4 regions of the Mesorhizobium sp. B2-3-11 genome follow, and region 2 is predicted to be linked to each of the others. Evidence: predicted binding sites of a transcription regulator. Region 2 holds the regulator's gene; each other region holds the start of a gene.
What was found. The regulator LexA, encoded in region 2, represses DNA repair genes until DNA is damaged. The targets are predictions, from matches to a motif close to TGTTCNNNNTGTGTTCNG.
Positions count from the first base shown of each region.

Region 1: a site for LexA is predicted at 3,823-3,840, ahead of FJ960_RS23490 (sel1 repeat family protein). Genes of this name have one in related genera too.
Region 3: a site for LexA is predicted at 3,022-3,039, ahead of FJ960_RS26205 (metallopeptidase family protein). Genes of this name have one in related genera too.
Region 4: a site for LexA is predicted at 4,844-4,861, ahead of dinB (DNA polymerase IV). Genes of this name have one in related genera too.

Region 1 is NZ_VFVS01000019.1:93,456-101,021, reverse strand. It holds gene FJ960_RS23500 (acetyl/propionyl/methylcrotonyl-CoA carboxylase subunit alpha) at 1-1,803, shown strand, start outside; gene FJ960_RS23495 (branched-chain amino acid ABC transporter substrate-binding protein) at 1,879-3,000, opposite strand; gene FJ960_RS23490 (sel1 repeat family protein) at 3,434-3,700, opposite strand; gene FJ960_RS23485 (DUF2147 domain-containing protein) at 4,139-4,480, shown strand; gene FJ960_RS29575 (hypothetical protein) at 4,694-4,849, shown strand; gene FJ960_RS23480 (hypothetical protein) at 4,891-5,085, shown strand; gene FJ960_RS23475 (AMP nucleosidase) at 5,204-6,664, shown strand; gene FJ960_RS23470 (endonuclease/exonuclease/phosphatase family protein) at 6,812-7,566, shown strand, end outside.
Region 2 is NZ_VFVS01000001.1:458,091-465,656, forward strand. It holds gene FJ960_RS02450 (ABC transporter substrate-binding protein) at 1-768, opposite strand, end outside; gene FJ960_RS02455 (GntR family transcriptional regulator) at 921-1,694, shown strand; gene lexA (transcriptional repressor LexA) at 2,102-2,845, shown strand; gene FJ960_RS02465 (ComEC/Rec2 family competence protein) at 2,839-5,292, opposite strand; gene gltX (glutamate--tRNA ligase) at 5,396-6,820, shown strand; gene gltA (citrate synthase) at 7,003-7,566, shown strand, end outside.
Region 3 is NZ_VFVS01000024.1:66,870-74,435, forward strand. It holds gene FJ960_RS26190 (error-prone DNA polymerase) at 1-538, opposite strand, end outside; gene FJ960_RS26195 (DUF6504 family protein) at 535-2,013, opposite strand; gene FJ960_RS30030 (hypothetical protein) at 1,955-2,998, opposite strand; gene FJ960_RS26205 (metallopeptidase family protein) at 3,174-3,596, shown strand; gene FJ960_RS26210 (DUF1737 domain-containing protein) at 3,691-3,897, opposite strand; gene FJ960_RS26215 (CoA ester lyase) at 3,935-4,825, opposite strand; gene FJ960_RS26220 (DUF4153 domain-containing protein) at 5,410-5,823, shown strand; gene FJ960_RS26225 (response regulator transcription factor) at 5,792-6,484, shown strand; gene FJ960_RS26230 (ATP-binding protein) at 6,475-7,566, shown strand, end outside.
Region 4 is NZ_VFVS01000006.1:102,731-110,296, forward strand. It holds gene FJ960_RS10710 (sigma-70 family RNA polymerase sigma factor) at 1-125, opposite strand, end outside; gene FJ960_RS10715 (dihydrofolate reductase family protein) at 122-652, opposite strand; gene FJ960_RS10720 (alpha/beta hydrolase) at 655-1,593, opposite strand; gene FJ960_RS10725 (SDR family oxidoreductase) at 1,702-2,577, opposite strand; gene FJ960_RS10730 (dihydrofolate reductase family protein) at 2,702-3,289, opposite strand; gene FJ960_RS10735 (NmrA family NAD(P)-binding protein) at 3,327-4,205, opposite strand; gene FJ960_RS10740 (helix-turn-helix domain-containing protein) at 4,316-4,732, shown strand; gene dinB (DNA polymerase IV) at 4,894-6,138, shown strand; gene FJ960_RS10750 (hypothetical protein) at 6,394-6,585, opposite strand; gene FJ960_RS10755 (YkvA family protein) at 6,974-7,357, shown strand; gene FJ960_RS10760 (sterol desaturase family protein) at 7,418-7,566, opposite strand, start outside.

The DNA.
Region 1 (7,566 bases), on a different contig from region 2:
CTGCGCGGTGACAGGATCGTTGCGGCGGCTCTTGCAACGGGCGCGCAGGCCATCCATCCCGGTTACGGATTCCTGTCGGAAAACCCCGATTTCGTCGACCAGGTGGTGACTGCCGGTCTCATTTTCATCGGCCCGTCGGCGGCCTCGATCCGCGCCATGGGGCTGAAGGACGCCGCCAAGCGGCTGATGGAGAAGGCCGGCGTTCCGGTCGTTCCGGGTTATCATGGCGAGGCGCAGGAAATCGTGCTGCTGGCCTCAAAGGCCCGCGAGATCGGCTATCCCGTGCTGATAAAGGCGCGTGCCGGCGGCGGCGGCAAGGGCATGCGGCGCGTCGAGCATCCCGATGACTTTTCCGAGGCGCTGTCCAGCGCCCGGCGCGAGGCCAAGGCCGCCTTCGGCGACGACCGTGTGCTGGTCGAAAAATATGTCGACAAGCCACGGCATATCGAAGTGCAGGTGTTCGGCGACAATTTCGGCGACGCGGTGCATTTCTACGAACGCGACTGCTCGGCGCAACGCCGCCACCAGAAGGTGATCGAGGAGGCCCCCGCCCCCGGCATGACGCCGGCTTTGCGCAAGGCGATGACGGAAGCGGCGGTGAAGGCAGCCAAGGCAATCAACTATTCCGGCGCCGGCACCATCGAGTTCATCGTCGACGCCTCGCAAGGCCTCAAGGCCGACCGCTTCTGGTTCATGGAAATGAACACCCGCCTGCAGGTCGAGCATCCAGTCACCGAGATGGTCACCGGCACCGATCTGGTCGAGTGGCAGTTGCGGGTCGCCAGCGGCGAAAAACTGCCGAAGACACAAAGCGAGATCGCGCTTTCTGGCCATGCTTTCGAGGCGCGCATCTATGCCGAGGACGCGGCCAAGGGCTTTCTGCCGGCGACGGGCACGCTGCACCACCTGAAATTCCCGGGCGTTGCCCCAGAAGGAGCCGCGATGCGCATTGAGACTGGCGTGCGGGCTGGCGATGCGATTTCGCCCTATTACGACCCCATGATCGCGAAGCTGGTCGTCCATGCCGGGGACAGACAGGCGGCGCTGGAAGCGCTCCGCACAGCGCTCGCGCAAACCGAGATTGCCGGCTCCACCGTCAACACCGCTTTTCTTGCCGCTCTTGCGGCCGATCCGGATTTTGCAGCAGGCGACGTCGATACCGGCCTGATCGGCCGACACCAGGAAGCGCTGACGGCGGTCGCGCCGCCGACCGGCGAAATCATCTCGGCTGCCATCCTGGCGGCCTCGGGTGCCGGAGCATTGCCGTCGTCGGACGACCCGTGGTCGTCGCTTGCCGGCTATGCGCATTTCCACGGCGTGGTGCGGCGCATGCGGCTGAAGTTCGGCGACGAGCAAATTCAGGCAAAGGTTTCAATGCGGCCGGACGGACGCTTTCAGGTGGCGCTCGATGCGCCTTACGATAGCACCAATTCGCATGATCTTCGCGCCGTTCCCCGCCTCGCCCGCTGGCCCGCCCACATCACGGTGTTCGAAGGCGCTGCGGGATATGCTTTCACCGTGCCGGATCCCCTGGCCAGGAGCGATGAAGCAGCTGCCGCCTCCGGCAGCCTGCGCGCGCCGATGCCGGGTCTCGTCAAGCTTGTGCGCGTGGTGAAAGGCGACGCTGTGATCAAGGGGCAAATTCTGCTGATCCTCGAGGCGATGAAGATGGAGCACACCATCGCCGCCCCGCATGATGGCGTGATCGCCGAGATCGCCGGGGAAGGGGCGCAGGTCACTGACGGGACGGTGCTGGTGCGGTTCGTCGAGGAACAGAGCGCGTCGAACTCAGCCACCAGTTGATAGCAGGAGCGCATCGCGGGCCGCAAACAGAAATGGCCGGGGCGAACCCGGCCATTTCCTGGGCTGTCAAAGCGATTACTGCGCGATCGGCGCGTACTTGCCGTCGTGCCACTGGTTGATGTCGTAGCTGGCATTCTTGAGGTCGCCCTTCTCGTCGAAGGTGACGTCGCCGACAACGGTGCTGATCGGCGTGCCGTTCTTCAACGCTTCGGCAACCTTGGCCGGATCGTCGCCGCCGGCACGCTTGATGCCTTCGGCGAAAGCCTGGACCACGGCGTAGGAGAACAGCGTGAAGCCTTCCGGCACGAAGCCGCCCGCCTTGATCTTCTCGACGGCCGCCTTGGCTTCCGGCTTTGCCTGCGGATCCGACGGGAACACGAACATGGTGCCCTCGCCGGCCGGGCCGGCAACCTGCCAGAACTCCGGCGAGGCGATCGAATCCGGCATGATCAGCTGGAACTTTAGGTTTTGCTCCGCCGACTGACGCAGGATCAGCCCGGCCTCAGGATGGTAGCCGCCGAAATAAACGACATCGGCCTTGAGATCCTTCAGCTTGGTGACAAGCGCCGAATAGTCCTTCTCGCCGGGGTTGATGGCGTCATAGTAGACTTCCTTGAGGCCACCAGTATTCATGGTTGCCCTGACAGCGTCAGCCACGCCCTGACCGTAGGCGCTCTTGTCGTGCAGGATGACGACTTTCTTTCCGGCATACTTCTTGGCGATCCAAGGGCCGATGAAAGCCCCCTGCGCGTCGTCACGCGTATAGAGACGCATGATCGTCGGCCAGCCGGCCTTTGCCGCGGCGTCGGTCAGCACCGGGTTCGAGGACGCCGGGCTCATCATCAGCGCACCGGCTTCTGCGTAGACCGCCGAGGCCGGGATGCTCGAACCCGAGCAGGCATGACCGTCGATGAACTTGACGCCGTTGGCAACGATGCGGTTGGCGACCGACACGGCCTGCTTTGGATCGCACTGGTCGTCCTCGATGTCGAGCTTGATCATCGAGCCGTTGACGCCGCCCGCGGCGTTGATGGCATCGGCGGCGGCTTGTGCGCCCTGCTTGAACTGATCGCCGATGGTCGCGAGTTGTCCGGTCATCGGGCCGACCACCGAGACGGTGATGTCGTCGGCGAATGCGACCGGCGCGCTCATCATCAGGCCGAAAATGGCCGCGCTCAAAATACTCATTTTTTTCATGACAATAGAACTCCTCCACTCACGCGCGGCCGCTCCGGCCGCGCTTCTTCCAGAGAGGCGGGACAATTTCATCCTTCATCGGACCTGTCTAGGCGCATTGGCGCCACTCGATTGGGCCTGCCTGGCCTCATTCAAGCAAAAAAGCCACGCCAGCCTTGTTCCGGCTGGTCGTGGCTTTTTTGCCTGTCAGGCCGTTTCCCCGGCGCCCCCGCGCTGTGAACCCAACCCACCTACCCTGTCTTCCTGTTGGCCATGATCTTGCCGAGGCCCCGATTCCACTTTCGGGATCATGGTTCGTCGGGCGGCTTGGACCTGTCGGCCTGCCGCATCCTTTTTGTTGTTGGCCTGTGGCCTGGCTGTCTGCGCAGCCTATCCCTGTTGGCCCGACCGTCTTTTCAGCGGTCTTGGCCGGAGCGTTCCCGTCTGGCGGAACTCAGTGCATGGTCATCCATTCGCGGGCTTCGCGCAGCGCCTTGGCGATCTCGACCTTCGACATGGCCGCCGAGAGTTCCGAGCGCAGCTCGGCGGCGCGGACCGAACCCTTGATGGCGGCGATGTTGAACCATTTGTGGGCGGCAACGACGTCGGTCTCGCAATCGCGGCCGGTCGCATACATCATGCCCAGTTCGAAAAGAATGTCGGCCTGGGCAGTTGCCCCCATGGCGCCGAAGCCTGCTTCAAGCATTTCAAAACCTGCCATTTTAGTCCCCTGTCTGGCTCCCGAGAGCTGCCTCCGTTTGTCTTGTCCGGGCCGCTCTTTCGATGCTTTCGAGAATGCCGCGCAGGCTTGAATCCGTCGTTAAATGGCGTGCTTAATTTGAGGAAAACAAAGCTAAAACAAGAGGTAAACACAGAAATTCGTTAAGGATACGGGGCCAGCAATTCGGCTGGTTTTCGCCAAATTTGACGAAAATTTTCACGGCCGCAATCAACACTCCGCTAACCACGGGAAACAAACGCGACGAGCCGATCGTTTTCATTTCCGCGCCGACAGAGCGAATTTAGGCGCTTTCAAAATGCCAAAGTCTTCCGTAGCGGCACCGCTTTTGTTTTGACGGAAGCTGGATTAGCTTACGTTTGCGTAAGCGGCAGACCGGCGAGGCGGAGCATCCGGCCGGCTATCCAGAGGGAGGAAGACATGTTTCGAAAAGTGAGCCTGGCCCTGGCGGCCACTTTGATCCTGAGCGGCGCGGCGTGGGCCGATCCGATAGAGGGCAACTGGAAAACGCAGGCAGGCGACACGGCGGCCATTTCAGGCGGCGGTTCATTTTCCATCACGCTCAAGTCCGGCAAATATGCCGGCAAGACCATCGGCTCGCTCAAGGCGGCCGGCGACAACAAATATACCGGCAACATCACCGACCCGGCAAACGACAAGACCTATTCGGGCAAGGCGACATTATCGGGCGCCTCGCTCAAGATGAGCGGCTGCGTGCTCGGCGGACTGATCTGCAAGAGCCAGACTTGGCACAAGCTCTGATCGACCATTTCCCAGTGATCTCAAAACGGGGCCCGGCGGGCCCCGTTTTCGTTTTACCGATGCGCTGACTGTCGCACCCGATCGCCGTCCGGGGCCGGCGGCGACCCAGCCAACGTCGCGTCAATCAATTTGAACCGCAGATGAACGCCGGCATCAGAGCCGGTTCAGCGGCGTCAGGGCATTCTCATGCGTGTTGAAGGAGACACAGACCCAATGCTTGCTCGCCGCTTCACCATCGTCTGCCTGCTGATGAGCCTGTTTGGAATGTTCTTCGCCATTCTCGTCGCCGAAGCGGGCCGTTCCCCCCGCTCCTGGGACGAAGCCTCCAGGCTCTGCCATCTCGCCTGCCCGACCAACCTTCGCCACTGAAACCAAATAGCCCGGACCTCGAAAAGAAAAGCGCAGACATCATGAACCGCATCGCCGCCAACACTCTCAAGACCCTCCGGCTCCTGCCGCGGGCGGCGCTTATCCTGATGGTTCTGGCCGCCCCGGTCCTGGCGGTACCGATGATGCGCGCCGATGCCGGCTCGACGATCGAGGCGCCGGCGCTCAGAAAGTCTGGCGTCGGGTTCGTTCTGCTGGTCAGCCTGCAGCGGGGTTGAAGAAAAAAGGGGCGCTTTGGGCGCCTTCGGCGGCGACACCCCTCCCAACCGGTCGCCCAAGTCTCTATATTGGGTTATGGAAAAGCGAATCTATCCCCAAGCCATCGAATCTGTCGTCATGCCCGAGCCTTTTGGCCGGCAGAGCTTCGACAACGCCGAAAAGGCCGTTGCCGCGCTGCAGGTGCTCTACGACCGCAACACCAAGTTCCTGCGCGATTCCTTCGCGGCCCTTGCCGCCGGCGGCGACAGCAGCAAGCGCTACCGGGCCTTCTACCCCGAGATTGGCGTCACCACGAGTTCGTTCACCCAGGTCGACTCTCGCCAGGCCTATGGCCACATGCCGACGCCCGGTCATTTCGCCACCACGGTTACCCAGCCGGACCTGTTCGAGACCTACCTCATCGAGCAGCTTCGGCTGATCATGCGCAATCACGGCGTGTCGGTGACCGTCTCGGAATCGACCACGCCGATCCCGCTGCATTTCGCTTTCCTGGAAGGCACCTATGTCGACGGCGCTGATGCCGAACGTATCAAGCGGCCGATCCGCGACCTGTTCGACGTGCCGGATCTCGACGGCACCGACGATCAGATCGCCAACGGTACGTTCGAGGTCGCCTTCGGCGAGCCCCGGCCGCTGGCGCCGTTCACGGCGCAGCGCATCGACTATTCACTGCACCGCATGACGCACTACACTGCAACCAGCCCGCAGCATTTCCAGAATTTCGTGCTGTTCACCAACTATCAGTTCTATATCGACGAGTTCGTCGCCCGCGCCCGCGACCTGATGGAAAACGGTGGTGAAGGCTACACGGAATTTGTCGAACCTGGCAACGTTATCACCCGGTCCGGGCAGAGCGCTCCCAGTGAAGGCGTAGCGCCACAGCGCCTGCCGCAGATGCCGGCTTACCATCTGAAGAAGCCGAACCATGGTGGCATCACCATGGTCAATATCGGCGTGGGTCCTTCCAACGCCAAGACCATTACCGACCATATTGCCGTGCTTCGGCCACATGCCTGGGTGATGCTTGGTCACTGCGCCGGGCTGCGCAACACCCAGGCGCTGGGCGATTATGTGCTCGCGCATGCCTATGTGCGCGAAGACCACGTGCTGGACGACGATCTGCCGGTGTGGGTGCCGATCCCGCCGTTGGCCGAGATCCAGGTTGCGCTACAGGAAGCAGTAGCCGAGGTCACCGGCCTGTCGGGTTATGATCTGAAGCGCATCATGCGCACGGGCACCGTCGCCACCATCGACAACCGAAACTGGGAACTGCGCGACCAGCGCGGACCGGTGCAGCGCCTGTCGCAGTCGCGCGCTATCGCCCTCGATATGGAATCGGCGACGATCGCCGCCAATGGCTTCCGCTTCCGCGTCCCCTACGGCACGCTGCTGTGCGTTTCCGACAAGCCGCTGCATGGCGAGTTGAAATTGCCTGGCATGGCGACAGAGTTCTACAAACGCCAGGTGGCGCAACACCTGACCATCGGCATCAGGGCGATGGAAAAGCTGGCCGAGATGCCGATGGAGCGGCTGCATTCGCGCAAGCTCCGGAGCTTTTCGGAGACAGCATTCCAGTAGGCGGTCGCTTGAAGGCTCGGCGAGGCAATTCGTCGTCTTGCTCGGCCGCAATTTGGCCGATAAGCAAATCGAACTGATCGACAGGCGGCATTCAGCGGACACGACCTCGCAGACAAGACCTCAATGACAACAGGCGCGCGCTTGAACATGATGGCTGGGCTGGCATTCCTGGCGATGACGGCATTGTCGGCCGCTTTGTTGGCAGGGTTTTTCGGCGCGTTGCACCCCGCTTTCGATTCCTTCTCGCATTTTCGCATTCACCTCAGCGTGCTGATGGCGCTTTTGGCGCTGCCGCTGCTTGCAAGTTCCTACCGGCTGCAAGCGGCCGCGGCACTGCTCTTCGCGGTCGCCTGCCTGGTCACGACAGCAAGCGCATTGCCAAGGCTGTGGCCGCAGCCGGCGGTTGCCAAGCCCGCCGACCAGATCGTCTACAGCCTGCTGCAGATGAACCTTCGCTTCAACAATCCAACGCCGAAGAAAGTGCTCTCACTGATCGGCCGCACCAATCCGGACGTGATCACGCTCGACGAGGTGTCGGCGATGTGGACGACCGAGCTTGGCTACATCGCCAGCGCCTATCCCTACCGGATCCTCTGCCCTTACCCGAACCGCATGTTCGGCGTTGCGCTGCTGTCGCGCCGGCCGTTTGTCGCCGACACCGCGCCGCGTTGCGAGCCGCGCGGCGCGATGGCGACCGCCACCATCGACTTTGGCGGGAGCGATGTCGATGTCGCCGCGATCCATTTGACCTGGCCCTGGCCGAAGGAGCAATACTGGCAGATTGGCGAACTGGCGCAGCCACTGGCCGAGCTCGGCGAGACAGCGATCCTGGCCGGGGATTGCAACGCCGTGCCTTGGAGTGCCGCGGTGCGGCGGGTCGCGGCTCTCGGCGGGCTGACACT
Region 2 (7,566 bases):
GTTGCGGACCGCGCTGTCATCGGCGTTGACGACCGGGATACCGGCCTGGCGCGCGGCGGCCGAGACAGCTGCGATCGCCGGCTGGATCAGATTCGAGGTCGGTCCGTAGATCACATCGGCTTTCCCGGCGAGCGAGGCGATGCGTTGCTGAATGTCATTGACGTTGTCGATGCCGACTTCCACGACCTCGAAACCGGCGGCCGGTGCCGCCGCCTTGATCTTTTCGATCAGGGCAACGTCGTTGGCTTCACCGGGATTGTAAGGCACACCAAAACGCTTGGCGTTTGGTAACAGCTTCTTGGTGAAGGCCATCACCGCGGCAACATCCTGAAGATCGGTGGCGCCAGTCATGCCTTCATCACCCGAGTCCCACGACGGCACGAGCTTGGCCGCCACCGGATCGGTGACCGCGGCAAAGACGATCGGAATGCCGGAGCCCGCGAGCGCTTTCTTGGCGATTTGGGAGACCGGCGTGGTGATGGTGTAGATCAGCTTGGGCTGCTCGGCCTGCAGCTTTGCGATCATCTGCGGCACCAGCGATGCATCGAAATTGGTATGGCTCTCCGTATAGACGACGTCCTTGCCGTCGACGAAGCCGTTGTCTGTCAGCGCCTTCTTGAAGCCGGCTATGGCGGCGTTCAATTGCGGATGCTCGCCAAAATTGGCGATGCCGATGCGGATTTGATCGGCGGCGGCACTGCCGGCGCTCACCACCAATGCGCCGGCCAAGAACAAACCCGACAGCCAAGCGGATTTCGACTTCAACATCATTTCCTCCCAGATTTGATCGACGCCGCTTCCAGCGCGGCTACTGCGGCGATCATGGTCAGTCCGCCGGCCCGTGTCAAACATTATATATAATTCTTGCCATGCCCCAACATCATATATAATTTTCTTTGCCAGACCATGGGTGGACCGCGATGCAGGATCAAACGATCTCCACAAAGACGGAGGCAGCCTATCAGCTGTTGCGGCGCGATATCCTGACGACGCGCCTCATGCCCGGGGCCCCGCTCAAGCTGAGTGCGCTGCGCGGCACCTATGGTGTTGGCTGGACGCCGTTGCGCGAAGCCTTGTCGCGGCTAGAGGCCGAACGCCTTGTCACCGCCATCAGCAATCGTGGTTTTACCGTCGCTCCGGTATCGCGGGCCGAACTGGAGGACCTGGCACGCGCCAGGATGGTGGTCGAGATACCCCTGTTCCTCGAATCGATGGAAAAAGGCGGCAAGGAGTGGGAGGATGCCGTTGTCACCGCCCACTACCGGCTCTCCCGTTGCAAGACCGCGGTCGACGATCCTTCGGATGCGGCCGTCGATAAATGGGACGAGAACCACGAAGCTTTCCATGTGGCGCTGCTGAGCGCGGCGACTTCCAATTGGCTCATGCGATTCCGCTCGACCATCGCCGATCAGCTGCGACGGCATCATCGTTTTCTCGGCCTGGCGCCGACATTGCGGGCCGCGGCTGGCCTGAAGGACGGTTATGAAGAGGCAATGGAGGCATTGTGCGAAGCGATTGCGATCGAACACCATACAGCGATCATGGAAGCTGCACTCGATCGTGACGTCGAGCGGGCCAAGGCGCTGATGACGGCGCATATCGGCTATACCCTGCACGTCTATGTCCATAGCGAAGACAGCGGCGCGACCAAATACGCCGCCCGCGCCGGCAGCTTGCAAGCGGGTTCCGGGTGACTTCAATGCTTGCGCGACGCCTATTGGCATGCGCTGGCCGGAGTGGGCCAAACGCCTGGGTCCATCGCCGCCCCTAAGCTACCAATCGTTGGCGTTTTGATTTCGTTTCGTTCCGCGAATAATGGATCCATAAATTGTACAATCCACCCGCGAAGAGCCCCCCGAAAGACTGATGCCAAGGCCCATCAGTGGATAGGCCACAGGCCATTAACCAAAACGATTTCAATGCCTGCCGATCGTGGAAAGGATCGGCCTCAGTCCGCTGTCGCGGCAAAAAACTTCAGACGCGTTAACAAATTCATTAAACTTTAAACGGTTGCGGAACACAACTGGAACGGATAGTGTTTGTTCTGGGTTTGTTTTTTCGATTCTGGTCAGACCTTTCGTTCAATGCCTTGGGGGCCGCCATGCTGACACGCAAGCAACATGAACTGCTGATGTTCATCCACGAACGGCTCAAGGAAAGCGGGATACCGCCCTCCTTCGACGAAATGAAGGAAGCGCTCGATCTTGCCTCCAAATCGGGCATCCATCGCCTGATCACGGCGCTGGAGGAACGCGGCTTTATTCGCCGGCTACCCAATCGGGCGCGCGCGCTGGAAGTGCTGCGGCTGCCGGACTCGATCGCGCCGGGCCTCAATGCGGCAAAGAAGTTCTCGCCAAGCGTCATCCAGGGCAGCCTTGGCCAAGGCAGTCTCGGCCGCCAGATCAGGCCGGCGACGGCGCCTTCCCGCCTGGCCGCGGCCGGCAACGACGATGATGCGGTTTCAGCCGTGTCCATCCCGGTCATGGGTCGTATCGCCGCCGGTGTGCCGATCGATGCTATCCAGCATCAGACGCATTCGATTTCGGTGCCGCCGGACATGATCATGGGCGGCGAGCACTATGCGCTGGAAGTCAAGGGCGACTCGATGATCGAGGCCGGTATCTTCGACGGCGACACGGTCATCATCCGCAATGCCGATACAGCAAGTCCGGGCGAAATCATCGTGGCGCTGGTCGACGAGGAGGAAGCAACGCTGAAGCGGTTCCGTCGCAAGGGCGCCTCGATCGCGCTCGAAGCCGCCAATCCAGCCTACGAAACACGCATCTTCGGACCGGATCGGGTCAAGGTGCAGGGCAAGCTCGTCGGGCTGATCAGGCGCTACTGAACTGGCTTGCCATCGGGCTTGTCGGCCTTTTTATAGGGGGCCAGCCCCCTCGCCTCGCGTGAGAATTTTCGCTGCTCGTGCCAAGGCCGGTATGGTCCGTCGACGGCGAATTCGATCTCAGCCGGCGTCGTGGCCGATTGGGGATCGAAGAAAACGGCGGCACTCCCCTTGCGGGCGAGCTGGCGTTTGGTGACGACGAGAACCAGCGGATTATGACAGGTGTCATAGGCGGTCGCGTCATTGACGACGATCAGGTCGGCGAAGGCGCAGGCCTTCCAGGTGTTCTTGCGATCCTCGACATAGGCGATGATCGCGCCGGAAGGGTGCCTGGCAAGGCACAGGCCTTCGCGGCAATAGAACGGCGATCCCAGCGGCAGGTCGGTGGGAGTGGCAAGATCGAATTGCCCGTCCGTCTCCTCGAACATTTCCGGTAGGACGATTGTTTCGGAGATCAGAGCGCGTTTCCAATTGTCGGCTGCGAATTCGTTCGGACGTTCCCGGTTGACGGCCAGTTCGCCATTGCCGATCGACAGAGCCACCAGCCGCGCATCTTCCGAGATCAGCACATCGGGCGCGCGCGTGTGCGACACAGTCAACAGACCGGCAAGCGCGAATGGCACCGCCGTGAGCCGGAGCCACGTCGTCGCCATCGTCGCGATGACCAACGCGACGGTGACCAGCAGCACGGATTGCTGCGAAATCAGCCCGACTCCATCGACCGGAGAGCGCTCCGATATCCACGCCGATATGGCGATCATCGCTGTCAGGCCCTTGCCCATGAGGTAGAGAGCCGGCCAATCCAACCCGAACGGCATCAGCAACGCGCTAGCGACGGCCAGGAACATCACGATCGACACGATCGGCATGACGGCCAGATTGGCGAACAGGCTGAGCGGCGACACCCGCTGGAAATGCCAGATGGCAAACAGTGCCGTCGCGCTGCCGGCGATGATGGACGTCATGGCCAATCCACCTGTCGCCAAGAGGAATTTTCGCGTCAGAAACCCGGGTAGGGATCGCTTTGGCGGCGGAGGCCTCGTCTTTCCCGCATGGTGGTCGGCCCAGCCGGCATAGGCGCCAACCAAGGCTGCGGTTGCCGCGAACGACATCTGGAAACTCGGGCCGACGACCTCGTGCGGCGAAACCAGGATAACGGCGATCGCCGAGATCGCCAGATTGCGCATGGTCAGCGCCGCGCGATCGAACAAGACGGCGATCAGCATCACCGCCAGCATGATGAAGCTGCGTTCGGCCGCGACGACGACGCCCGAAATGACGAGATAGGCGGCGATCGAAAACAGTGCGGCGGCGGCGGCGTATTTCTTCACCGGCCGGCGCGCGGAAAACCCTGGAAACAGCGCGAAGGCGCCGCGCAGCAGACCCATGATGGTGCCGGCCACCAGCGCCATATGCAGACCTGAAATCGAGATGATGTGATAGATGCCGGTGCGCCGCATCGCTTCGTTGATTTCATCGGGAATGCCGGCCCGCACGCCGACGATCAGCGCCGCCGCGATCTCGCCTTCGGCGCCGCCAATGCTGCCCCTGATGTGGTCGGCGATGGCTTCGCGGGCATTTTCGATGCCTGAAAACACGCGTGCCGGCAGCGGCATCTCACCGGCTTCGGCGGAGACGACCGTTGGATTGCCGAGAAAGAAGCCGCTGCCGCCGATGCCGGCGAAATAGCTGTCGAAGGAGAAGTCGTAGCTGTCCGGCCGCACCGGGCCGGTCGGCGGCAGCAGTTTGGCATAGCCTGTGACAAGCGAGCCGGCGGTCATTTCGGGCGGTATCTTGCGTGCCGAAAGCCGGACCCTTTCAGGCGCGTAGCGCAGTTTCGGCCGGGCGGTCGAAATCACGTCCATGGTCAGCCGGATGCGGCCGCTCTCCATCTCCTCGAGCGAGATCACGCGACCGGTCAGTTGCGTCGAGATTTCCGAGCCCAGCATCCGGGTTCCGGCTCGCCATGTTTCGACCTTCGCCGCAAGCAGGCCAAGCACACACAACAGCAGTGCCATGAAACACAGATGGGTTTTCGGCCAGGAGCGCGAGACGAATGCACATACCGCCGCCAGAACCACGACCGCGACAGGCTTTGCAAAATCGGGCTCGGACGCCAGCGAAAAGTAGCAGATCGCCCCAACGGCCAGGCAGACCGGCACCAGCAGGAAGGCGACGCCCCGGTCGAGTTCCAGCTCCGCCGCCTTGGCCACGCCGTGACGCAGGCGAGGAAAGGATATCGGGCCGATTTGCCGGCGCACGCGCACAATTCTGCGTGCGGCAGGAGATGGAGTTGGCGCTGGGCTATCCGCCTGCAGCGGCTGGGTTGCGGGCGCAGCCACGAGCGGCGATGGCAGCGGGATCGCAGGAGGCGTCGCAAACAGGGATCGCTCGCTGACGCCGACAATGGCGCCCTCGCCCCGATCCGAGCCCCGGCCTTGTCCAGTCATCGGGTCTGCCCCTTGCGCCCTCGACACCCTATGCTACATGAACGCGCGACGCGCGAAAGTCCGCGCGCTCCGCACTCAGCTTCAGACGTTCTCCGAGAGTTCCATGCCCGACAAGGTCATCACCCGTTTTGCTCCCTCGCCGACCGGCTATCTGCATATCGGCGGCGCGCGCACGGCGCTGTTCAACTGGCTCTATGCCAAGCACACCGGCGGCACGATGCTGCTGCGCATCGAGGACACCGATCGCGAGCGTTCGACCGATGCAGCCACATCGGCCATTCTGGACGGCCTGACCTGGCTCGGCCTGTCATGGGACGGTGACGCGGTCTCCCAATTCGAGCGCGCGCCGCGCCACCGGGAGGTGGCCGAGGAGCTGGTGCGCCTGGGCAAGGCCTATTACAGCTACGAGACTTCAGCCGAGCTCGAGGCAATGCGCGAGGCAGCACGCGCCAAGGGCCTGCCACCACGCTACAACGGCCACTGGCGTGACCGCGCCCCGTCGGAGGCACCCGCCGGCGTCAAGGGTGCCATCCGCATCAAGGCACCGACCGAGGGCGAGACGGTGGTGCAGGACCGGGTCCAGGGCGAGGTGCGTTTCCCCAACAAGGATCTCGACGATTTCATCATCCTGCGTTCGGACGGCAACCCGACCTATATGCATGCCGTCGTCGTCGATGACCACGACATGGGCATCACCCATATCATCCGTGGCGACGATCACCTGACCAATGCCGCACGCCAGACCGTGATCTACAACGCCATGGGCTGGGACGTGCCGTCGATGTCGCACATTCCGCTGATCCATGGCGCCGACGGCGCCAAGCTGTCGAAACGCCATGGCGCGCTGGGCGTCGAGGCCTACCGCGCCATGGGCTATCTGCCCGAGGCGCTGCTGAACTACCTGGCGCGCCTGGGCTGGAGCCATGGCGACGACGAGATCATGTCGATCAAGGACATGATCTCCTGGTTCGATATCGGCGACGTCAACAAGGGCGCGGCGCGCTTCGACTTCGCCAAGCTCGAGGCGCTGAACGGCGTCCATATGCGCCGCATGGCCGACACCGAATTGTTCGACATTTTCATCGCCACCTTGCCCTATCTGGAGGGTGGCCCGGCGATGGCGGCGCGCCTCGACGAGAAGAACAAGGCGCAGTTGCTGGCAGCACTTCCGGGCCTGAAGGAGCGCGCCAAGACGCTGGTCGAGCTCGTCGACGGCGCCGGCTTCCTGTTTGCCGCGCGGCCGCTGCCGATCGACGACAAGGCGGCACTCGTACTCAATGACGATGCCCGCAAGATCCTGCGCGGCGCTCACGAAGCTTTGAACGCGCTGTCCGGCGACTGGACAGCCGCCACGGCCGAGGCCGCGATCCGTGACTATGCGCTGGCTGGCGGCCATAAGCTCGGCGCCGTGGCCCAGCCGCTGCGGGCTGCCTTGACCGGCAAGAGCACGTCACCAGGCGTTTTCGATGTGCTGGCCGTGCTGGGGCGTGAGGAAAGCCTGGCGCGCATAGCGGATCAAATCGATTAGCAGCAAACTGGCCTAAGAAGATTGGCATTGAAAGGCGCGTTTCGCAGTGCAACATTAGGCTTGGCCCAATCTGGCACGCAACTCCTAGAATGCGGTGGCGAATACGCGCATTGCGGTGATTTCGACGTGTCGCTCTGCGGAATTTGCCTTTGCCGGCATGAGGAAACAAGAAGGAGTTTGCAATGACCGAAGCTGCGACAAAACTGGATGTGGGCGGCCAGGAGGCCACTGCAACGCTGCAATTCGCCGGCAAGACTCACGAATTCAAGGTGCGAAGCGGCTCGGTCGGACCTGACGTCATCGACATCGCCTCGCTCTACAGCACCACCGGCGCCTTCACCTATGACCCCGGCTTCACCTCTACGGCAAGCTGCGAGTCGGAGATCACCTTCATCGATGGTGATGCCGGCATTCTCCTGCATCGGGGCTACCCGATCGACCAGTTGGCCGAACACGGCGACTTCCTCGAGGTCTGTTACCTCCTGCTCTACGGCGAACTGCCGACCAAGGCGCAGAAGGACGATTTCGATTATCGCGTGACGCGCCACACCATGGTGCACGAGCAGATGTCGCGCTTCTTCACCGGCTTCCGCCGCGACGCGCACCCGATGGCGGTGATGTGCGGCGTGGTTGGCGCGCTGTCGGCCTTCTATCACGACTCGACCGACATCTCCGACCCATACCAGCGCATGGTTGCGTCCATGCGCCTGATCGCCAAAATGCCGACGATCGCGGCCATGGCCTAC
Region 3 (7,566 bases), on a different contig from region 2:
CAAACGCCGCCGCCTGCTCGATCCGGAAGCGATCATGGCCGGCATAACAGGGTGAGACGCCGAGCCGCAGGGCCCTGCCGAAGCGGTCCTGGAGTTGGCGGAGCAAAGCCAGGCTGTCCTGCGCGCCGGCCGCCAGATCGGGCAGGACCGCCAGCGACATCCGGTCGCCCCATTCGAGCAGGTCGTCGCGCCGGAGCAGGGTGGCGCCCTTTTCGGTCTCGTCACGCAGATTGGCCTGGGTGAGCATGCGGCACAGATGCCCCCAGCCCTTGCGGTCCCTTGGATAGGCGAGAATGTCCGGCGTGCCGTCACCAAAAACCAGCCGGCAGCCGGGGTGATAGGCAAGCTTTTCGACCTTGGCCTGCTGCCAGGCGCGCACCACGCCGGCCACGCTGTTGCGGTCGGCGAGCCCGATCGCGGAGAAGCCCATGAGCTTGGCCGCGACCACCAGTTCCTCGGGTTTGGAGGCGCCGCGCAGGAAGGAGAAGTTCGACTGGATGCCGAACTCGGCATAGGGAATGACGGTCAACGCGTTCATGCGAAGACCCCGTGCATGAACCAGCGCGGCGGGATCTGCGAGACGCCGCCGTACAGGCCTTGCCGGTAGAGCCAGTAGCGGCGGCCATCGGCATCCTCGATGCGGAAATAGTCGCGTGTCGATGCCGCCGGATCGCCTGGCGCCTCGCGCCACCATTCGGCGGCGATGCGCTCCGGACCTTCGGCACGGGTAACGCGGTAAAGTGCACGGCGCCAACGAAAATGCAGCGGCGGTCCCTCCGGCATTTCGGTGGCCGGCACATCGATGGGCTCGGGCGCGCGGAACAGCCGGATCGGCCGTTCCGGCGGGAAGATGGTCATCGGCACCTGCATCCTGTCCGGCTTCTTCGGCGGCGTGGTCCGGCGCGGCGCCTCGCTGAAGGGGACGATGGCGACGGCGCGTTCGGGCAGATGGCTTTCCACGGGAACCGGCTGCAGAACCGCGCCCTCGCCGAGGCGGGCGCGGATACGGTCGGCGAACAGGGCGATGTCGGCGCCATCATCCACCGCCTCGCCGGTCAGATCGGTCTGCTGCGTGTCGAAAGCGGCGACGGCCAGCACCGAGAGGCGCACCAGGTCGAAGCCAAAGCCGGCATCGATATGCTGCTCGAGTGCTGCCAGCCTTTCATGGAACAATTTCCGGATCAACGAGGGTTCGCGCATCGGCCGCGAGGTGCCGAGCGCGATGCGGCTGACGGCGCCGTCGACGCGAAAGAGCAGCAGCGCCAGCGTCCGGGCACCTTCGCCGCGGCGTTCGAGGTCGGTCTTCAAGGTCGTCGCCAGCATGCCCACCAGCCGTTCTATCTCCTCCGTCAGCGTGACGGGCTCGGCGAGATGGCGTTCGACGGAAAGCGGCGCGACGGGAAGGCGCGGTGAGATCGCTTCGTCGAGACGGCCAAGCGCCTGGTCGAGGCGCCGGAGCAGCAAAGCGCCGAAGCGGCGGGCGAGCGGCGCGCGCGGCGCGGCCATGACGGCGCCCGCCGTGCGCAGCCCCACACTTTCCAGGCTGGTCCGGGTTTCCGGCGCTATGCGGAGGGCGGCCAGCGGCAAGGGGGCAAGCAAGGCTTCCTCCTCGCCCGATACAACGATGCGGCCGCCGCAAAAGCGTGCCGCCGCCCAGGCCGCCCCGGGCGTACCGGCAAGCCCGGCGCGGACGTCGAACCCCTGGTGGAAGAAGCGCGACAGGATCTCGTCCAGCATGGCGCGTTCACCACCGAACAGATGGGTGCAGCCGGTGACGTCGAGGAACAGGCCGTCGATGCTGTCCAGCGCGACCAGCGGCGTGTAGCGGTCGCACCAGTCGGCAAGGCCCGCGAGCAGGCGCCGGTCGGCCTCCGGATCGGCTTCGACGATGTCGATCGACGGATGCATGGCGCGCGCATCGGCAATCCCCATGTCACGCTTCAGGTGCAGCGCCTCAGCTCGCTCGTCGAGGGCCGAGATGCGCTGCGCGTTGCCCTGGCGGTGGCTGATCACGAGCGGTGGGTGAGATGGCCGCGGATGATCCGGCGGCCGGGAACGCCAGGATTTCCCCAGACGCTGCCGCAGGATCCTTTCGGTCGCCAGATAGGGAAACCACAGGGACAGGATTCTCTGCCCATTCGCTGCCTCCACCGTGTCTTTCCTCGCCCCTTCTTTCCTCGAATCTGCGTTCATCGGGGTTCCACTCCAGTGTGAATTGTCCAGGCAGGGCCGTGCGGCTCTTGCCGATGCTGATGGTGAAGGCGGGGTAGCCGATCGAGCCGGCGAGCGGCCCGGCGACCGTGGCGCGCGGCACGGCCGGCGCCGACGCGGCGATCAGACGGACAGGCGCCGCCGTCGGTTCCGGCTCGGCCGCCTGCCGCAGCAGGAACACCGGCCGGCCGGTAGCTTGCGCCCGCGCATGCAGGCGGCGTGTCGCGGTCAGGTCGAGCCGCTGCGGATTGCCGCGGATTTCCAGGATAACGGCGGCAAGCGCGGTCATGCGGGCCGCCTCCTCGGCGATCCACAGCGCATCGACAAGCCTGGGCGCCTCGGAAAACAGCAATTGCCCGGGTTCAATGCCGAAGCAGCCATGCAGCCCCCTGGCGTAGGGAAAGCCGGCCTCGTGGAAAATTTCCGATGTCCCGATCCATAGGATGGGCAGCCCCTGCGCCCGGTTGAGGATCAGGCTGACGAGCGACAGAGCGAAGCCGGCGACGGCTCCCGCATCGCGGGTCTCCAGGCCATGGATTTCGGTCAGGGCGGCTTTCGGCAGGCCGCCGCTGAGCGCGGCATCGAGCCGCTCGATGCCGATGGGCAGGAAAGCATCCGGCAAGGCCGCGGCAAGGCCGCGCCGGACGATCGTCAGATCGCTGCCGGCGCCGGCATCAAGGGTTGCCGCCGCCGGCGCCTGCAGACGCTCGGGCAGCGTTCCCTCTATTTTCGCGATCTGGCGGCGCAGGGAAAAAACAGTCTCCCGCGCCACGGCGGTCATCGCCATGACGGTCAGCTTCCACTCACAATTGTTCCTGTTATGTTCTCTAGGATTCCAGAGGCGATCCGAAGAGTCAAGCAGAGTCATGAGGAATTTATTCCTCCCCTGGGCGACACCGGCCTATAGGCGTCATTTGCCTCGATCAGTGCGAAAGCCTATATGCCGGGTCAAAGGACAAAGCATGGCCCGCATTTACAAGACCCGCACCTGGCATGGCGAACTCGCGCCCTCGATGGAGGAACTGGAGTTCCTGGCGCTGGAGGCCTACGCCCATCTGCCGGAGGAATTTCGTAAGCTGACCGGCGAGATCATCATCCAGATCGCCGAATTCCCGACCGACGAGATCATGGACGATTTGTCGCTGGAGACGCCGTTCGACCTGCTCGGCCTGTTCGAGGGGCGCGGCATCGCCGAACGCTGGAACCCGCAAACCGGCGAAGGCCCGAACCGCATCACCCTCTATCGCCGCGCCATGCTCGACTACTGGGCCGAGAACGAGGAATCGCTGGGCGACATCGTCACCCACGTGCTGATCCACGAGATCGGCCACCATTTCGGCCTGTCGGACGATGATATGGAGAAGATCGAAGAGGCTGCTGAGTAGACCACTTTCGTCACCCTAGGGGTCTGCGCCGCCTCGCTTGGCTCCTTGCTTTACCCTAGGATGACGAAAAGAGAGGAGCCTCCGCGCTTTCCACCTACCAGTCGCTGAGCTTGGTATCCGGCCCGTATTCCTGGCCGTCGACATCCTTCACCACGGCTTGGCCGCAGCGCATGGTCTTGGCTTTCTTGTCATAGGCGTAGGTCGGCGAGCCGAACAGATGCCAGCCCTTGTTCAGCGCCGCCGTCACCTTATGGCAGAAGCTGGCGTCGTCCGGGGCGGTGAGAAAGCGGTAGAGTTTCATCGTCCAATTCCTGTCATGAATCCCAAGTCGACGAATATCATGCGCCGATGGCGGCGGCCTTCGCCAGCAGTTTTTCGGCCTGCGCCAGGTGCAGCCGCTCGACCATCCTGCCATTCAGCGCGATGACGTCCTTGCCGCTGTTTTGCGCCAGCGCGAAGGCATCCTTCACCGCGCGCGCCTCGGCCAGCGCCTGCGCCGACGGGGCGAAGGCACGGTTGGCGGCCTCGATCTGCGATGGATGGATCAGCGTCTTGCCGTCAAAGCCCATGGCGGCGGCCTGAGCGCACTCGCGCGCAAACGCATCCGGATCGCGAAAGTCGTTGAACACCCCGTCGAGCATGTCGAGGCCGCCGGCGCGCGCCGCCAGCAGCATCTGCATCAGCCATGGCAGGAGATAGGCGCGGTCCGGCGTTGCCAGCACGCCGGTATCCTTGATCAGGTCATTCGTCCCGGCAATGAAACAATCCAGCCGCGAGGCGGGGTCACGGCCGAGTTCGGCGATGGCGCCGATGTTGAGCATGGCCTTGGGCGTCTCGATCATCGCCCATAGTTTCACGGTCTCGGGAGCAAAATTGTCGTCCAGCACATCGCCGACCTCGAGCACGTCGCGCGGTGTGTCGACCTTTGGCAGCAGGATGCCGTCCGGTTCCGCCTTGGCGACGGCCGCAAGATCGTCAGTACCCCATTCGCTGGACAGCGCATTGACGCGCACCACCATCTCGCAGCGCCGGCCATTGTGGTCGGCATCAGGGCGATTGGCGAAAATGCCAGCCAGTTTTTCGCGCGCGGCGACCTTGTCGGCGGGGGCAACGGCGTCCTCCAGATCGATGATGACGGCGTCGCAGGCAAGCTGGGCGATCTTGGCCAGCGCCTTCTCGTTGGAGGCCGGGACATAGAGCACGGAGCGGCGCGGGCGGTAGGGTTCCATGTCCGATCTATGCCGCGTGTGGTTGGTCGAGGCAAGCGTCCGCCCGGTACCTGACACGCGCCAACCGCGAAAGCTTGCGCTGCCCCTTCCGTCCTCTGCGGCAGTTGCGGAAGGGGACCCTTCCTCTCCCGCGTCGATCGGAGGAGAGGTGTCGAGCGCAGCTCGACGGAGTGGGGGGCGACCCTTTGGGCGCAAGGCGATGCGAGGCTTGCGCCTAGTGCCCTATGTCCGTTTGCGGCGGTTACCAGGTGGTTCCCCGCTCCGTCTCGGCTTCGCCGAGCCACCTCTGCCCCCTCCGGAGGGAGAGGGAAAGGAGCCTGGCTGGGGCGGCGCCAACGTCCGGAACCGATGGCGGGCAGCGCACCAGCCCTGCACGAAAACTGCACTCGCCTGCGGAAAACCTCCTCCGATCCGCCGCATCGCTTCCCTGCCAGCTTGCGAGACAGGCGGCATGCACAAGCGAGCAAAACCCCATCTGCCCTATCGGCTGCGCAGCGAAGGCTGGTGGCTGGTCGACCCGCCACGCGCCAAGCCCGCCGCAATTGTCATCCCCTTTGTCCGCCCGCATCGCGCTCGGAAAATCCATGGCCGCGATCCGCCAATCTTCCGACGTTATCCCTAGCGCTTATGCCTGCTGTTTCATCAACTTCGCCGTGCTGATCGCCAACTACAATGTCGACCATTCCGTTGAAATGACCGGCCAGGGCATTCCCCTCGACGCCTGGTATCTGCGCTCGCTCGGTCCGGGCGCGTTTCCGGCACTCGATCGCTTCTTCGATCATCGGAACAAGACCCCGGACGCGGGCGCTGTCCGCGAACTTGAAGGATTGCGGGCCAGCGACAGCGTCCAGCGGAACTGGCGTGGCTGGAGCTTTCGTGACTGGCGCCTGCTTCGATATCTCGACAGCAAGGGGTCGCTCGTGCTTCCTCAGCCTTCGCTACCTTCCTTGCCCGGACCGCTGACCGATGCCGCATCACATTCTTGTCGCCGACGATGACCCGCATATCCGCGAAGTGATCTGTTTCGCGCTGGAAAAGGCCGGCATGAAGACGGCTGCCGTGTCCGATGGCGCCGCCGCCCTGCAGGCGATCGAACGGCACACGCCCGACCTTGTCGTGCTCGACATCGGCATGCCGGAGATGGACGGGCTGGAGGTCTGCCGGCGGCTGCGCCAGCGATCAGACGTGCCGGTGCTGTTCCTGTCCGCGCGCGACGAAGAGATCGACCGCATCCTCGGGCTCGAAATGGGCGGCGACGATTATGTGACAAAGCCGTTCAGCCCGCGCGAACTGGTCGCCCGCGTCAACGTCATCCTGCGGCGCGCCCGCCCGGCAGGGCCCGAACCGGTTGACGACAGGCAGTTTACCCATGGCAAGCTCACGCTAGTGCCGGCCAGCCATAGCGCCGGCTTCGACGGTCGGCCGCTTGCCCTGACCGGAATAGAATTCTCGATCCTGAAAGGGTTTCTGGCGCGGCCCACCCACGTGCTCGATCGCGACGCGGTGATGGCCAGTGCCTATGCCGGCAAGATCCATGTCGCCGACCGCACCGTCGACAGCCATATCCGCAACATCCGCGCCAAGCTGGCGGCGGTCGGATGCCTGGATGCCATCGAGACGGTACACGGCGTCGGCTTCCGGCTCGGCCGATGCGGCTGACGACCTCAAGCAAGTGGAGCGGCCGCAAATGGCGGCCGCGCCTCGCCACGGTCGTCGTCGCCATCCTGATCCTGGTCATGGCCTTGCCGCTGGTCGGCCTGTTCTTCTTCCGCCTCTACGAAAACCAGTTGATCCGCCAGACCGAGGCGGAGCTGATTGCGCAGGGTGCGGCCATCGCCGCCATCTATGCGCAGGAGGTGCGCGACGCCGGCATTTCACCGGAGAAGCTCGGCGTGCCAATGCCTGGGGCCAATGGCAGCGCGAGCCGAGGCGCCGATTCGCCTTATCGGCCGATCGAGCCGCAGCTCGATCTCGCCTCGGATTACGTGCTTGCGACCCGGCCGGCGGGGACGCCCGCGACCGCCGATCCAGCCTTCGCCGCGATCGGCGCGCGGCTGACCGGCATTCTCGACGCGACGCAGAAAACCACGCTGGCCGGCTTCCGGCTGCTTGATCCCACAGGTGTCGTCATTGCCGGGCGCGACGAGATCGGGCAGTCGCTTGCCGAGGTCGAGGAGGTGCGTGAGGCGCTCGCCGGGCGCTATGCCAGCGCGCTCAGGCTGCGCATCCCCAACCAACCGCCGCCGTCGCTCTACTCGGTCAGTCGCGGCACCAGGGTGCGCGTCTTCGTCGCGCTGCCGGTTGCCGTCGACGGCAAGGTCGCCGGCGTGGTCTATGTCTCGCGGACGCCCAACAACATCATAAAACATCTCTATGGCGAACGCGGCAAGGTGACAGCGGCGGCGATCGCCATCCTCGGCGGCACGCTGCTCATCGGCCTCGTCTTCCTGCGCACCGTCAGCCGGCCGATCTATGCGCTGATCGACCGCACCCAGCGCATTGCCGCCGGCGAGCGCGGCGCGATCCGGCCGCTCGACCATCATGGCACGCGCGAAATGGCCGAATTGTCCGCCGCCTTCCTCGACATGGCCGAAAAACTGCAGGCGCGCTCGGACTCGATCCAGACCTTCGCCACCCATGTCTCGCATGAACTCAAGTCGCCGCTGACGGCGATCCAGGGCGCTGCCGAACTGCTGCGCGATTCCGGCTCGGCGATGGACGATGACGAGCGGCGGCGCTTC
Region 4 (7,566 bases), on a different contig from region 2:
CTGGCGCGCAGATGCGAAACCGTGTCCAGGAACGCGGCATATCGCAGGTCGAACACGCGGTCGGGCTCAGGCCAGGCCCGCATGCCTTGCGTCGTGTCGAGGGATTTGCGGATTTGCTGGTTCATCGCGGCACATAGATCAGGGTCACCACACCATTGTCGAAACGATGCGTGCCGACAAGATCGAGGTTGATGGAACCAACATCGTCGAAGGCGCGCTTGCCGTGCCCCACCCATGTCGGCACGATCGACAGATGATACTCGTCCACCAGCCCCGCGGAAAGCAAGGTGCGGTCGAGCTGCGACACGCCATATTTCAGGATGTCGCCGCCCGGCTGGCGTTTCAGCGCCGCGAGCGCCTCGGCGACGTCGCCGTTGATGAGCGTGGCATTCCACGACACCGTCTTCAGCGTCGTCGAGGCGACCAGCTTCTTCAGGCCGTTGATGCGGTCCATGTAGGGACCCTTGATCCCGGGCCAGCGCGCGAAGAACATCTCGTAGGTGGCGCGGCCAAGCAGGAAGAACTCGACGTTCGAAAGCGCCTGCAAGGCGTGGTCCACATTCTCTCCGACGAAGAACGGCGAGGCCCATGTCATGGGCCCCTCGATGACGCCGTCCAGCGAGACGAAACTCGACACGATCAGCCGTCGCATGCTCACGCCGCCTTTTCGCGGGTCTTCTCACCGGCAGCCGGCAGCCCCAGTCTCGGCCGTACCCAGGCGGCGAAGCGGGCAATGGCCTCGTTGGCCTCCGGCGCCCGCCCGGCCATCATCTGGAAGGAGTGCAGCATGCCGTCGAACACGTCGAGCCGAGTCTCGACCCCCGCCTGCCTTGCCCGCTCGGCGAACATGCGGCTTTCGTCGACCAGCGTCTCGTCGGCGCCGGCCTGCAGGAAGACGGGTGGAAAGCCGGAGAGATCGGCGTAGAGCGGGCTGACCTCGGGATCGCGCCGATCGGCATCGCTGATGAAATTGGCCGCCAGCCAGTCGACGGCTTCCTTGGCGAAGGCCGGATCTTTTTCGCGGTTGGTCTGATAGCTGGCGGCGGTCAGCGCCATGTCGAACCAGCCGGAGATGATCAGCGTGGCGACGGGCAGCGGCCGCCCCTGCGCACGCAGCCGCTGCAGGACGCCATAGGTCAGCACCGCGCCGCAGGAGTCGCCGGCGATCACGATCCGCCCGGGGTCGAAGCCCTGGTCGACGAGCCAGTTCCAGGCCGATATCGCGGCCTCGAGCTGGGCCGGATGCTTGGCTTGATGCGCCAGCGGATAGTCGTAGAGCAGCGCCCGGCAGCCGACGGCCTTGGCGAGATGGCCGACCAGCTTGCGGTGGGTGTAGATCGAGCCGCCGATGAAGCCGCCGCCATGCGCATGAAGCAGCACCCGCTGCTCGTCGGCGCCTTTCGGCACGATCCACATCGCCGGCACGCCGCCGGCATCGATCTCGATATAGTCGACGCCGCGCGGCTCGCCGGTCAGCGCCGTCCAGTGGATATCGTTGTGGTCGATGATCGCCTGCGGGCTGGTCAGCTTGCCCGCATTGGCCGCCATAACAGCGTAATGGTTCCTGTTTGCCTCGCTCTCGATGCTCGCCATGATATTCTCCTCGGGTTGCGGATCGCGGAAGACGCGACCTTCGGAAGGCAGAGACGTACGGGCAGACAAAAAGGATACGTGACGGTGGGTGCTTTTTTGCGGACGCACTCAGCCTCCAAACATTGCGGCATACCGCCGGGCGAATTCGACGAACGGCGTCGGCCGCACGCCGAACATCTCATGCGTCGCCAGATGCACACGCGATTTCGGCCGGCGAAGCCGCTCCGCCAATTGCTCGTCCAGTGCGTCGGCGAAGTCGGCGGGGACACCGGCGGCCAGCAGATTGCGCCGGCGCTCCCGCGGGCTGATATCGACGTAGCGGACCGGCTTGCCGATCGCCTGCGATATCCGCGCCGCGATGTCGCTCATCGTCAGCGCCTCGGGTCCGGTCATGTCGAGGCTCTCTCCTTCGTGGCCACCGTCGCACAGCAGCCGGACGGCGACCTTGGCGATATCCTCGACATCGACCGGCGACAGTTCGGTGTCGCCAAGCGCCAGATAGAAGGTGCCTTCGGTGGCGATGGTCGGCGCGTCGCGCAAATAGACCTGCATGAACTGGCTGGGGCGAAGGTGGGTCCACGCCATCCCGGCCGCTTCGAGATAGCGCTCGATTTCCTCATGCATGCGCGTGAAACGGAACTTCGTCGCGTCGTAGCCGATGTTGGATTCGGCGCCGGAAAACTTCACCACATGCGCGACGCCGGCCTGCCCGCAGGCGTCGATGAAACGACACTGCGTCTCGACCATGTCGTCGGCCGCGGTCGAAATCATCAGCACGCGATCGATGCCATTAAGTGCGGCACCAAGCGTGTCCGCCCGGCGCATATCGCCCTCGATCAGGTCGATGCCGGCAAGTCCGCCGAGCCCCGCCGCCGATGCCCGGTCCAGATCGCGAACCAGCGCCCTCACTTGATGCTTCTGCCGCGCGAATTCGCGCACGATTGCCTTGCCGTTCAGGCCGGTGGCGCCTGTCACCAGGATCATGGTCTGTCTCTCCATTCAGATTGATGGGGCCGCCCTTGCGACGACCGCACCTTGAAGACGAAGAGAAGCGGGCAAAGGATTCCGGCCAAACGTCCTTTTTGTCGGCGCGAGGCCTGTGCGCCGATCAGCCTGCCGGCGCGTAGCGGCTGACCACCATGCCGCAGGCATAGGCCTTCGAGCCGAGCAGCCGCAGGTTCCGGAACCCACCTTGGTCGAAGATGCGACGGCCGGCGCCCAGCACGGCAGGATTGACGAACAGCTGGAACTCGTCGACCAGCCCGGCCGCGATCAGCGCCGCCGCAAAGCCGGCGCCGCCGAAGACGGCCATGTCGCCGCCGTCGCCCGCCTTCAGCGCGTTGACCTCTCGCGGCAGGTCGCCGCTCACCACTGTCGTGCGCTCCCAACGCGAGGCTTCGAGCCTGTCGCTCGGCACCACCTTGCGCGCGTCGACGATGCGCTGGGCGAAGGCATGGAACGGATCGGCCGGATATTTCCTCGCCGCACGGCCCCAATGGGTGAGGTAACCTTCCTCGGCCATCTTGCGGCTGAGCAGGATGGTGTCGATGCCGGCAAACACGGCGTTGAAGTCACGCTTCAACTCCTCGTCCCAGCCGATGACGTCGCCCCATCCCCAGAGTTGCCAGGGATGGTCGGCATCGCCGCCGACGAAACCGTCGACCGACATTTGCATCTGAAGAATCAGCTTTTTCATCGGGTTCTCCTCGTTTCCGGATTCCAGGCAGGAAGGATCACGCCGCGCTTTGCGAACGGGCAAAGGCTTGTGCCCAACTCTCGAAAGTGGTCGGCGTGGCGTTGCGGATTGACGGTGCTTCAAGCGCCCATCGTTCGCCCTTGTTGAAACTCGCCGCAGTTTCGCCGAGCGCATCGGCAAAGCTCGGTGACAGGCCGTTGGCGATCATCCCGGCGCGCGCCTCGGTGAATGGAGCCGCCTTGTAAGTGACCTGCCTCCCCATCGCGCTGCCCAGGATCGCGGTGGCCTGCTCGAACGTATAATAGCCGCCGCCATGCAATTCGATGATCCGCTCGCTTGGAAAACGCGTGGCGTCCAGCAGGGCGGCGGCGCGCTGGCCGACATCGCTGGCGGCAATCAAAGGGATCGGCAGATCGCCCCGAAACGGCGTCATGAAGATGCCGGAAGCGGCCTGCTGGACAAAGCCCATGCCCTTGGCGAAGTTCTCCATGAAGAACGAAGCGCGCAAAAACACCAGTTCGTCGAGGCCGAGCGCCGCCAGCCGTTCCTCCATCAAGACGGCGCCGAGCGAAGTTCCCATCCTGAGATGGGCGTTGAGGCCGCTGAGCAGCACGACGCGGCGCACGCCTGACTTCGCGATCGCCGCCGCCAGCCGCGCGCCGACTTCATCTTCGAAGCGATGAAGATCCGGCGCCGTGACGTCGAACGGAATCATTACATAGGCGCTGTCGGCACCGGAAAAGGCGGAGGCGAGCGCGTCGCTATCGTCAAGCGCGACACCCAGGCCGCGCGCCACGCCGCGCACAATATGTCCCCGCCCGGTCAGGACCTGGGCGACCGCCTTGCCAACCTCGTTGGTGGCCCCGATGACCACGACGGTTCTTGGCGTGCTGATTTTCCCGACGGCCTGGCTCATGACGTCCTCCTGCTGGCCAAGTTGCGATCTAACGATTTACTTTTGAAAGCATTTGACTGACGGAAAGAACGATGTCAATAGTAAAGTGATTTAAAAATGGAACCATAGAGATGTCGACGCGTGAAAGATCCGGCTGCCCGATCAACCTGTCTCTGGAACTGCTCGGCGACCGCTGGACGCTGCTCATCATCCGCGACCTGGTCTTCGCCGGCAAAAAGCATTTTCGCGAGTTCCTGCAATCCGATGAAGGCATCTCCTCGCGCACGTTGGCCGAGCGGCTGCAGACGCTGCAGGATGAAGGCATCCTCACCCGCAGCGACGATCCCAGCCACGGGCTGAAGGCGATCTACCGGCTGACCGAGGCCGGCATCGACCTCTTGCCGGTGCTGGCCACGCTTGGCGCGTGGGGCAGCAGGCACCGCAAGGCCGACGACAAGCTCGCCCGTATCGCAGAAGAACTGGCGGCCGGGGGCGAGCCGGCGCTGGAACGGATGAAGGCAGCGCTGCGGGCGGAGCATATTGTCTAGGAAGTGGCGCTGCCTCCCTTCTCCCCTGTGGAAAAAGGAGGAGCTTTACGCGCCTCGGTTACCCTCAAAGGGCACCATGCACCAAAGACCCAATTGACAACGATCTCTGTTTGTTCACTATAGGTTCCTATCTATCAGCAATCGCGGATGAGCGGAACAGGATGGAAACAACGGCCACCATCCTGCATGCCGATCTCGACGCCTTCTATGCCTCGGTCGAGCAGTTGCTCGACCCGACATTGCGTGGCAAGCCGATCGCGGTCGGTGGTGGTGTTGTGCTCGCCGCCTCTTACGAAGCGCGCGCTTTTGGCGTGCGCGGCGGCATGCCGGGGCGCAAGGCGCGCGAGCTTTGCCCGCAATTGATCTTCGTCGGCGGCAATTTCAGCCACTACCAGCGGCTGGGCGACGCGGCGATCAAGGTGCTCGACGATTTCACGCCGGTGGTCGAGCGCATCTCCATCGACGAGGCCTTCGCCGATGTCGCCGGCTGCACACACCTGTTCGGCTCTCCCAGGGAGATCGCGACCGTGATCCGCCGCCGGGTGCGCGCCGAACTCGGCCTGCCGATCTCGATCGGCGTGGCGCGCACCAAGCATTTGGCCAAGATCGCCTCGCAGGTTGCCAAGCCCGACGGGCTGGTGGTGGTCGATCCCGGCACCGAACTTGCCTTCCTGCACGATTTGCCGGTCGCGCTGATGTGGGGCGTCGGGCCGGCAACCAGGGCGCGGCTGGCCGAGATTGGCGTCGAGACCATCGGCGAGCTGGCCCGGACGCACAGCGGCGCACTGACGCGGCTGCTCGGCCCCGCCGCCGGCGAAAAGCTCGCGGCCCTGTCCTGGAACCGCGATCCCCGCAAGCTGGAGACGAAGCGCCGGGCGCACTCGGCCGGCGCGCAGTCGGCGCTCGGGCAAAAACCGGCCGTGGCGCGGGTGATCGTGCCGACACTGCTGCATCTGGCCGACCGCGTCGCCAGCCGGCTGCGCGCCAGGAACCGCCCCGGCCGCACGGTGACGGTGCGCGTGCGCTTCGCCGATCTCAGCGCTGTCACCCGCTCGATCACGCTGGAGCAGCCGATCTCGGCGACCGCCATGCTGTCCGAGATCGCCGGCGACCTGGTGCGCGGCGTGCTCGCCGATCATCCACGGGAGACCATCTCGCTGCTGGCGATCTCGGTGTCACACCTGGAGGAAAGCACCGAACTGCAGCTCGACCTGCCGCTCGGCCTCGCCGACGAGAAGCGCCGCCCGGGCAGCCAAAAAGGCCTGGCGCGCTTCGGCGCCGACCGCGCCATCGACAAGATCCGCGAGCGCTTCGGCAAACAGGCGGTCGGCTACGGCACGGTGGCACTGGAAGCGGCTCGCTTGGTGCCCGACGAATTCAGGGAGTTGGCTGAAAAGGAACTGTGAGCGAAGGAGCCTCAGCCCCTCGCCGCTACCTTCCGGGTCCGGAACCAGCTGGCGCGGCGGCGGTCACGGCCGACAGCAATTCGCGCTTCACCAGCACCGGCTTTGATATGTCTTCTTCACGGCAACTCCCCAAGCCCAAGCAGCGTAACATCCGGCAGGGACGGCCTGTCAAGAAGACGCGAAATTGGGTAGTGGGTCAGCGAGGTGACACAGGATTTGCCGGCCGGACGCCCAGTAAGGCGAGTGCTGCCTAGTCTAGCCTACCCTTTCAAGTCCCGCCGATAACCGGTCAGGGTCAATGATGCCACGCTTGAAAAGGCACATGATCTTGATCGCGACCTGTTCGCGCTCGTCCTCTCTGACAATTCGATGCTTGGCGCAGTAGTCGTTGAAAACGTTCGCAAGAGCTTCCAGATCGGCGGAATCCGCCACTCCGTATGGCAACATGCCTGCCTCCCTCATAGGGCGAAAGCACGATAGCCGCCCCCACCCGTCCGCTTGGCTCTACTCGGGCGGACGACATGGAAAAGATACACCCAGAAAAAAGTCAGAAACGAGTCAATTCCATGGGACTGAAGTCTGAGGCTCCGCGAGCGTCTGAATTTTCAAACTGACCCACTACCCGAAATTGGGTGGCGGCTCAGTTTGCGGATCGCGGACATCCTTGCAATGATCGAAGCAATGCATGTCACCCGGAAGTGTCCTCGGTTCCGGGATAACGACAAGCATAAAATCAGAATCTTGTGGCAGGTCGGGCGAATCCTATTCGCCGCGACATGCTGTAAGGAGCGGAGACGCCTTACGGTTTGGGGTCCTACAAAAAGAGAGTTGCCGTGTGACTATCCTTGATAAGGCAAAGCAATGGGCGAGGGCCGTCAAGCGCGATGTGGTAGCCCTGTGGCTGGCCGCCCGCGATCCTCGCGTTCCCTGGTACGCCAAAGTTGCCGCCGGCGCGGTCGCCGCCTACGCGCTCAGTCCTATCGATCTGATACCCGATTTCATTCCCGTACTCGGATATTTGGACGACCTGATCATCGTACCACTTGGGATCCTGCTTGCGGTGAAGTTGATCCCCGCCGATCTGATGGCGGAGTTTCGCGCGGAGGCCATTCGCCGATCCAGGCCGACCAGCCGCGGCGGTCTCGCATTCATTGTCGGAATTTGGATTCTGATGGCCGCCGCGCTCATCTGGTTATTCTGGCCGGATCGCTCGGCCTAGATTTCATCGCTCGACCGCCCGGACCACAAATGATGTTGGTGGCCTGTCGAAAGACCCACGTCAAAGCCGCGCGGTGCCGAAAATCCGGTCCCAGAATATCGACGTCACGCCGAAATTGGCGTTATCGTCGATATGGTGGTGCACCGCGTGGCGGCGCTTGAGCGTATAGAGATAGCTCGCATGGGCCGGATGCCAGTGATGGATCATGT